DNA from 2 places in the Streptococcus lutetiensis genome. Region 1 is predicted to be linked to the other one. Evidence: predicted binding sites of a transcription regulator. Region 1 holds the regulator's gene; the other holds the start of a gene.
What was found. The regulator HrcA, encoded in region 1, represses chaperone genes, less so after heat shock. The targets are predictions, from matches to a motif close to TTAGCACTCNNNNNNNNNGAGTGCTAA.
Positions count from the first base shown of each region.

Region 2: DQN23_RS02650 (ATP-dependent Clp protease ATP-binding subunit) is a predicted target of HrcA. The motif match lies at 3,074-3,100, and genes of this name have one in related genera.

Region 1 is NZ_LS483403.1:246,248-251,076, reverse strand. Features, by position in the region: gene dnaK (molecular chaperone DnaK) at 1-1,317, opposite strand, end outside; gene grpE (nucleotide exchange factor GrpE) at 1,399-1,938, opposite strand; gene hrcA (heat-inducible transcriptional repressor HrcA) at 1,984-3,018, opposite strand; gene DQN23_RS01425 (glycoside hydrolase family 73 protein) at 3,153-3,743, opposite strand; gene DQN23_RS01420 (M15 family metallopeptidase) at 3,740-4,516, opposite strand; gene DQN23_RS01415 (histidine phosphatase family protein) at 4,500-4,829, opposite strand, start outside.
Region 2 is NZ_LS483403.1:483,972-488,800, forward strand. Features, by position in the region: gene DQN23_RS02645 (NUDIX hydrolase) at 24-470, opposite strand; gene DQN23_RS02650 (ATP-dependent Clp protease ATP-binding subunit) at 672-2,957, opposite strand; one part of gene DQN23_RS02660 (IS3 family transposase) at 3,345-3,804, shown strand; one part of gene DQN23_RS02660 (IS3 family transposase) at 3,804-4,696, shown strand.

The DNA of each region.
Region 1 (4,829 bases):
GATACCACGAGGTGCAGCTGGGATATCAGTCAATTGGAAACGACCAAGAGTTTTGTTATCAGCAGCCATTGGACGTTCACCTTGAAGAACGTGGATATCTACAGCTGGTTGGTTATCAGCAGCTGTTGAGAAGACTTGTGATTTAGAAGTTGGGATAGTAGTGTTACGATCGATAAGTTTTGTAAATACACCACCCATAGTTTCGATACCAAGTGACAATGGAGTTACGTCAAGAAGAACGACGTCTTTAACATCACCAGTGATAACACCACCTTGGATAGCAGCACCCATAGCAACTACTTCATCAGGGTTAACTGATTTGTTTGGTTCTTTGCCAGTTTCAGCTTTAACAGCTTCTACAACGGCAGGGATACGAGTTGAACCACCGACAAGGATAACTTCATCGATTTCAGAGATTGAAAGACCTGCATCTGAAAGAGCTTGACGAACTGGAGCTTTAGTACGTTCAACAAGGTCACGAGTCAAGTCATCGAATTTAGCACGTGAAAGGCTTGTTTCCAAATGAAGAGGTCCAGCAGCACCCGCAGTAATGAATGGAAGTGAGATTTGTGTTTGAGTAACACCTGAAAGATCTTTTTTAGCTTTTTCAGCAGCATCTTTCAAACGTTGAAGCGCCATTTTATCTTGGCTAAGGTCAATTCCGTTTTCGTTCTTGAAGTCAGCAACTAACCAATCAATAATTTTTTGGTCGAAGTCGTCACCACCAAGTTTGTTATCACCTGCTGTAGCAAGTACGTCAAAGACACCATCACCAAGTTCAAGGATAGATACGTCGAATGTACCACCACCAAGGTCAAATACCAAGATTTTTTCGTCTTTATCCGTTTTATCAAGACCGTAAGCAAGTGCAGCTGCAGTTGGTTCGTTAACGATACGTTCTACTTCAAGACCAGCGATTTTACCAGCATCTTTAGTTGCTTGACGTTGAGCATCGTTGAAGTATGCAGGAACTGTGATAACAGCTTTTGTTACTTTTTCACCAAGGTAATCTTCAGCGTAACCTTTAAGGTATTGAAGAATCATTGCTGAGATTTCTTGTGGAGTGTATTCTTTACCGTTTGCAGATACTTTTTCAGAAGTACCCATTTTAGATTTGATAGAGATAACTGTATCTGGGTTTGTTACTGCTTGACGTTTTGCAGCATCACCAACGATGATTTCACCGTTTTTGAATGAAACAACTGATGGAGTTGTACGGTTACCTTCTGGGTTTGCAATGATTTTTGATTCAGTTCCTTCAAGAACTGCAACAGCTGAGTTTGTTGTACCTAAGTCAATACCAATAATTTTAGACATCTTCTATCCCTCTTTTTTTATATGATTTTATCTTTTTATGCTTTCTGTTATAGTTTAATGACATTGCGGTCGGGTTTGCAATTAGTTGTAAACAACAACCATTGCAGGACGCAACAAGCGTTCGTGAAGTTTATAACCTTTTTGAAGAACTTGTGCAATGCTATCCACTGGATGTTCATCATCCGCTGGAAGTGTTTGAACTGCCATGTGCAAGTTGTGGTCAAAGTTCTCAACAACCACTTCTTCAACACCTTCTTCGTTAAGCGCACGAACAAGGCTATTGCGTGTCATTTCAAGACCTTTTTTAACATCGTCAGTCAAACCTTCAACAGCAAGAGCTCGTTCCAAGTTATCCAAACTTGGTAGAATAGCTTTTGCTAAATCTTGTGAACGGTATTTTTGTAATTGCTGACGTTCTTCGTTAGCACGGCGTTGAATATTTTGCATTTCAGCATGTGCTCGAAGGTATTTATTTTCAAAATCTTCAGCACGTTCAAGTGCTTTTTGCAATTCTTCGTTTTGAGCCTCTTCTTGAGGCTGTTCTTTTGTTTTTTCTTCAGTCACAACATCAGTGGCTTCAACTTCTTCTTGAAGTTCTTCGTTTTTAGTTTCTTCTGACACTGTGTCCCTCCCTATCTTTTTACCAAATTAAATTAATTACTAAACTTAGTTGACTTCGTAATGATTACTATTAAGATATCGGTAGTAATCACCAAGTTTCATCGCTAAAACTCGCCCGATAACATTAACCAAGCTAACGCTTCGGCGATAATCCATATCAATGGGACCAATCAAGCTAAGGAGCCCAAATCCACGATAAGGAATCAGAAACTTATGTGTCAAAACAGTCACATTTGCTAAAGCCGGCTCTTGACTATCTGCAACCTGAACATTGGCAATTTCATCTTCTTTCATTAAAGAGCGAAGCGCAACCGCCACTCGCTGGTCATTATCCAAGAAACGATAAGTTCCCAAATCAGCATAATCAAGTGAATTAACTTTACCAGCTACAAAAACCAATTCTCTGAACAATTCTGCAAAAATATAATCAAACAAATCCAAAATATTATCTGTCACTGTGAAGTATTTTTGCAAAACCTGTGGAATTTCTGTTCGTAACTTATAATGGATATCCATCACCGTGCGACCAAGCAAACGTTCATCGACAATTTCTTTCAAAGTCACCAAATCTTTTAACATAAAGTTTTTCGGAATGGCGAACTGAATGGTTGCTGGTTTAGATTCATCCAAAGTTAAAACAGCTAAAGCGTCATGACTTGATAGTTGAACAATATCAAAGGCAGTTAATTTTTGACGAGCTGGCTCAACATCCAAAATCACTGATGTATAACCAGTCATATCTGCCAAAACTTGGCTTGCCCTTTGTAAAATATCATCAAGCTTAAAAGCTTCAAAATCAAAAGCCTTAACCACTTGGTAAATATCACGTTCATCGATACTATCAAGACTCAATGAATGCTCAACAAAGTACTTAAATCCAGCAGCGCTTGGCATCCGCCCACTAGACGTGTGAGCTTTCTCAAGCAACCCTAGTTTTTCAAGTTTAGCCATGTCATTACGAATGGTAGCACCACTTGAATCGATAGTTGCTTGCAAAGTTTTAGAGCCAATAGGTTCATGCGTCTGTGTAAACAATTCAACGATTAAATTTAGAATTTCACTTTGACGTTGTGTAATCATAACCTCGCCCCTTTCAACTTTTAGCACTCATTTACCTCGACTGCTAATTTATAATTCTATTATACTCCTCTAAAAAGCAGTGTCAAGGAAAAAGCATAAAAAATTAGCACTCTTTTTACTAGAGTGCTAATCCATTATTTATCATATGTTGTTAAGTCATTTTCTTCAATAATAGCAATCAATTTACTCGCATAATTGGGGTCTGAACTAAAGCCCATATCTTGCAGTGCTTGTGCTGGTTTCTTGTACCCTTTGTTAGAAACCATAACGTCATAAGCACCTTCGCTATTACGAATTTTACCTGATTTCAGCAAATCAAAATAATCGTAAATAGCATCATCCCAAGATTTATAAACAGCAAATTGGCCAATTTCAGTTTGCCACTCATTGACAAAATAACGTTTGTATTTCAAAGTCACAGGTTTATTTCCTAGCTGCGCAAAAACAGCAAAGAGATTATGATATTTTACAGCTAGCAAATTTTGACCATAATCAGATTCTAACGCCGCTTGTGCTATCACCAATGACGGACGCACGCCATAAGCTTCTGCCACTTCTTGAATCGTTGGTGCAATGTCAGCAAAAAATTCCGACTTATTATAGGAAACTTTTTCTGTTTTATTTGCACTAGGTGTTGCTCGGTGAGCATATAGCGGTGAAAAAATACCTAGAACCAAAACAGCCAAAAATACAAGAAATTGAACAAAAGAGAATCGAGATTTCATCGTTTATTCTCCTTCAACAAAGCAATGTATTCTTCAAGGCTAAGATTATTATCAGTCATGTATTTTGCTGATTCTTTACCAACATAACGGAAGTGCCAATCTTCATAATCAACACCTGTTGACTCACTTTTCCCTTTTGGAAAACGAAGAACAAACCCATATTCAGGTGCAATATCTTTTACTTTTTCCACAATATCAACATCACTTTGATTGAGGTAATTGACAGTGCTCATATCCATGGCTAAACCAGTTTGGTGTTCACTAGCCCCAGCCGGTTGTGAATACGTCTTAACCAAATATTCTGCCGCAGACTGTGTCAAACTTGGGTCAGCAGCCATTTCCTGCGATACATATGAATTAAACAATTCTTCCTGATACGCAACGCTTCGGTAACCAGAAATCAAGTGTTCACTAGCGTCAATAGCTTGCGCTGCAGCCAAGAAATTACGAGCATCATCAGCAATACGTGAATCAACCGTAATATTATCAATCTGCGTCAAATCAGGATTCATTTCTGGCGTGATGTGGTCACGATTTACCAAGGCCAATTGCCAATCTTTGGTTGAAACATCAGGTAAATTCGCTACTTTTTTCTTAGCAGCTACTGAAGAGGACTTAGCTGATGAACTTTGACTCACCGAAGTAGAAACATTTCTTGTATTTCCCTTTAATGTGAATTGATTTCCTTGAACAAAAACAAAAATTCCAACAATAAAAATGATAATAACTAATAACCCTAATATTAAGGTTGGTAAACTACGCTTTTTTCTCATCTTTTCTTTCTTCTAATAATTGTCGACCTTTGAGACGATAACTAACAACTCCAATCGATTCAATAATAAATTTGCCATTCTCAAAACTAACAACTGTTACACTACCATTATCTAGTCCAAGACCTCTTGGTATCGTAGGGTCAATTAACCACAAAAATGTACCAATGGTCATACCGTGACTCACTACAATGGCATTGCCACCGCCCGATGCTTCAATTTTTTTAGCAATAGCAGTAAAACCTTCTAAAATTCGACTACTTAGCTCTTCCCAAGTTTCAGCCCAACCGGCAGTATCAACTTTGTAAATGCCCTT
Region 2 (4,829 bases), 240 kb from region 1:
TGAAAAACTTAGATTATGAGATTTTAATGATGATTTTTTTTCCAAGCATCAACACCCCATTTATGGCTGCCACGTTTTAATTTTACAATAGCTTCATCGACTGGGAACCAAGCAAGGTGATTAAAATCTTCAAGTGGTGCCCCAATTTTTTCATAATGTGTGACTTCATAGAGGTAAGCTGGGTTATAAAAATAAGTATCACGATGACGTGAGTAGAAGTACTCGTCAGCTTGTCCGTAATAATAACCAAGTTCAGCTGAAAAGCCGAGTTCTTCAATAAGTTCGCGTTTTAAAGCTGAAAAATGATCCTCGCCCGCTTCGATTTCTCCACCTGGAAGAAACCAAGAGCCGTTAGGGGCTTGAACTAAAATGATTTGGTCTTTAGTCGCATTTGGAATGATGGCATACACTCCGTAGCGAGCTTTGTAGTCAACGTTATCAAGTTTTTCACCAAAAGTTGGGTTAGACATAAAATTCTCCTATAAAACAAGTGTTAGAAAGAGTGGAGATAAAATTATCAATCTCTAAGATAGATTTGCAAGAGTGGCTATTGTTGTTATTATACTAAAAAAATCTGTCTTTTGCTAGAAAATTGTCGGAATATTTTGATTTTGGATTCGGAATTGTTAAAAAAGCCTAGGAAACTAAAAACTTCCTAGACTTTGCTTTTATTATTCTGCTGAAACAGTTTCTTCTTTTTCAACTTTTTTAGCTGATTTGATGATGATTTTGCCATTGCTTGTCATCACAGCTTTCAAATCTTTTTCAGTTGGGTGTTCAAGGTAGAAGTCTGTAATAGCATCTTCGATGTGATCTTGGATAGTACGACGAAGTGGACGAGCACCCATCTTAGGATCATATCCAAGGTCAACCAGTTTTTCTTTAACTTTATCTGTTACTTCAAGGTGAATATCGTTAGTTGCCAAACGGTTATTGACGTCGTCAAGCATGAGGTTAACGATATGAAGGAGATTATCTTTGCTTAGGGCTTTGAATTCGATAATACCGTCAAAACGGTTCATGAATTCAGGGCTAAAGAAGTCTCCAAGTTGACCAAGAACAGAATTTGTACGTCCTTCACGAGCAGCACCGAAACCAACAGAAGCTTCAACTTTGCCAGTACCAGCGTTAGATGTCATAATGATGATTGTATCTTTAAAGCTTACAGTACGTCCTTGACCGTCAGTTAAACGACCATCATCAAGAACTTGCAAGAACATGTGCATGACATCAGGGTGTGCCTTTTCAACTTCATCAAGCAAGATGAGTGAGTATGGGTTTCGACGAACTTTTTCAGTCAATTGACCAGCTTCTTCGTAACCAACATATCCTGGAGGGGCTCCGACAAGTTTAGCGACTGCATGTTTTTCCATGTATTCAGACATGTCAAAGCGGATCATGCTATCAGCTGAGCCGAAGAGTTCAATAGCAAGTTGTTTTGAAAGTTCTGTTTTACCAACACCAGTAGGACCGACGAAGAGGAATGAACCAATTGGACGGTTTGGTGTACCAAGACCAATACGGTTACGACGGATGGCTTTTGCAATCTTATCAACAGCTTCGTCTTGACCAATAACGTGTTCTTTCAAGTCATCAGCAAGGTGAATTAATTGAGATTGTTCTTTTTCTTTCAAGTCACCAACAGGAATATTTGTTTTTTCTTCAACGATTGCCTCGATGGTCTTTTCAGTAATCACTGGAATATCATCTTCGTTGATGGTTTGTTTTTGCATTTCCTTGTATTTAGCGATTTGATCACGAAAATAAGCTGCGCGTTCATAATCTTCTTCACGAGTAGCTTGATTTTTTAGATTTTCAGCTTGCACCAAACGTTTGTCAATTTCTTTTGGATCAACAAAGTTAAGTGTCAAGTTCATCTTAGAACCAGCTTCATCGAGAAGGTCGATAGCTTTATCTGGAAGGAAACGGTCTTGAATGTAGCGATTTGAGAGGTTAGCAGCAGCTTCGATAGCATCATCACTGTACTTGACATGGTGATAATCTTCATATTTCTTTTGAATACCACGAAGAATAGTGATAGTTTCTTCGACGCTTGGTTCGTCAACTTTTACAGGTTGCATACGACGTTCAAGCGCAGCATCTTTTTCAATGATGCGGTATTCGTTCAAAGTAGTTGCACCAACTAATTGTAGCTCACCACGAGCAAGAGCGGGTTTCAAGATGTTACCAGCATCCATGTTACCGTCACCAGCATTACCAGCACCGACAATTTCGTGGATTTCATCGATGAAGAGGATAACGTCTTTGCGTTCACGGATTTCTTCCATGAGTTTTTGCATACGTTCTTCAAATTGACCACGAATACCAGTTCCTTGAACAAGACTTACCACATCTAGGCGGATAACTTGTTTATTTTGGAGTTTTTGTGGAACGTTACCGTCTACAATTTTTTGTGCTAATCCTTCAACAACGGCAGTTTTACCAACACCAGGTTCTCCGATAAGAACAGGATTGTTTTTTGTACGGCGGTTAAGAATTTCGATAACACGAACAATTTCAGCATCACGTCCGATGACAGGGTCGATATCACCACGACGTGCGATATCAGTAACATTGATACCAAATTCTTCTAGCAAGCCCTTAGGTTCTTGTTGTGCTGGTCCGTTTGGGCGGAAATTGTTGTTGCCATTGCCACCGCGTCCGTTATTATTACCTTCACCAGATTGAGTTGGAGGAGTATTTTGGAATCCTTGGCTACCAAATGCTGGGAAGCCGCTGAGATTATTAAAGAAATCGTCGAAAGGGTTCGATGATTGGTTTGTTTGGTTAGAAGATGATTGAGGATTACCTCCTATTCCTCCTAAAATAGCGTTATTTGGGTCAGTTTTCATGATTTGATAGCAGTTTTGGCACAAATCAATTTGCTTTTGCTGACCATTGACATTTGTATACAGGTGAATAGTAGATTCATTTAAATGACAATTTTGACAGAGCATATAAAATACCCTCCTTTCGTAATGTCTGACTAAAACAATAAAGGTCAAAGATAGTCAGAATCTATACTTACATTATAGCACTAGCCACAAGGAAATCAAGAAAAAAGCATCAAAAATTAGCACTCTTATAAAAAGAGTGCTAATCCTTTTCAGGGTCAATTTGACTGGTAGCCATAGAGCCCATAACAGCTCCAAAGATAGAACCAGAAAAAATGAAGATAATTAAAAAGAGAGGACTGAATAAGATTTCAAAAGGATTTCCCCCGTCTTGCCATTTGCTAAACATGTTAAAAACAAGCATAAAAATGGCAAAAACAACTCCACTAAACTGACCTGCACCCCAAAAAAGTTAGACAGAAAAAAATCTAACGATTGGGGTGTTTTTGTATGAAATTAAGTTATGAAGATAAACTAGAAATATATCAGTTAAGACAGGCTGGTTTTTCTTGGCCTTATATTAGTCGAAAGTACGGTGTATGTCTATCCAATCTTAAGTACATGGTACGGCTTATGAATAAACATGGTATTGAGGTTGTTAAAAAAGGGAAAAATAAGTATTATCCCTCTAAATTAAAGCAGGAAATTATTAATAAAGTTCTTATTGAAGGTCAATCTCAGCTCACCGTATCACTGGATTATGCTCTTCCCCAACAATCCCTACTCACCAATTGGATAGCACAATACAAGAAAAACGGGTATACTATTGTTGAGAAACAACGAGGGAGACCGAGTAAGATGGGACGTAAACCAAAGAAAACTTGTAAAGAAATGACTGAGCTAGAGCATATTCTGGAAGAGAATGAGCGTCTGCGTACCGAGGTAGCTTATCTAAAAAAGTTGAGGGAATTGCGCTTGAGGGACGAAGCCTTACAGCGCAAAAGGTGGAAACAGTTAGAGAACTGGTCTCAGGAGGATTTCGATTAGACCTCTTACTAAAAACCGCTAAGCTAGCTCGTTCTACTTATTATTATCAGTTGAAACGGTTTAATAGAGCTAAGAAAGATAAGAAGGTCAAAGAGATGATTCAAACCATTTACGATGACCATAAAGGCAATTATGGATACCGTCGTATTCATTTAGAACTAAGAAACCGAGGATTTGTTATCAATCATAAGAAGGTTCAACGGTTAATGAAACTCATGGGACTCGCTGCTCGTACTCGTTGTAAGCGTAAATACTCGTCTTACAAGGGAGAGATTGGGAAGAAAGCTGATAATCTAATTCAACGTCAGTTTGAAGGGGCTAAGCCTTATGAGAAGTGTTATACAGATGTCACTGAATTCGCTTTACCAAATATTAGAGAGAAACTCTATTTATCCCCTGTTCTTGATGGATACAATAGTGAGATTATTGAATTCACCTTGTCACGCTCACCTGATTTAAAACAGGTTCAAACCATGCTTAAAAGAGCATTTCCGGCTACCTCTTACCAAGGAACTATTCTTCACAGCGACCAAGGGTGGCAATATCAACACCAGTCTTATCATGATTTCTTGGCATCCAAAGGGATTCGTCCATCTATGTCACGCAAGGGAAATAGTCCAGATAATGGCATGATGGAGTCCTTCTTTGGCATCTTAAAGTCTGAGATGTTTTACGGTTATGAAAAGACTTTTAAGTCGCTTGATAAGCTAGAACAAGCCATTACGGATTATATTTTTTATTACAACAATAAACGTATCAAGACAAAATTAAAAAGACTCAGTCCTGTGCAATACAGAACTAAATCCTTTCAATAATTTATTGTCCAACTTTTTGGGGTCAGTACATAAAGAGCCTTTTTTCTTAGCTTTTTGACGCTCTTTCTCAAGTTTATCTCTAGGAACTTCAATAGGTCCTTGTAAGTCTCTATTGGTCAGCATTGTCACCATA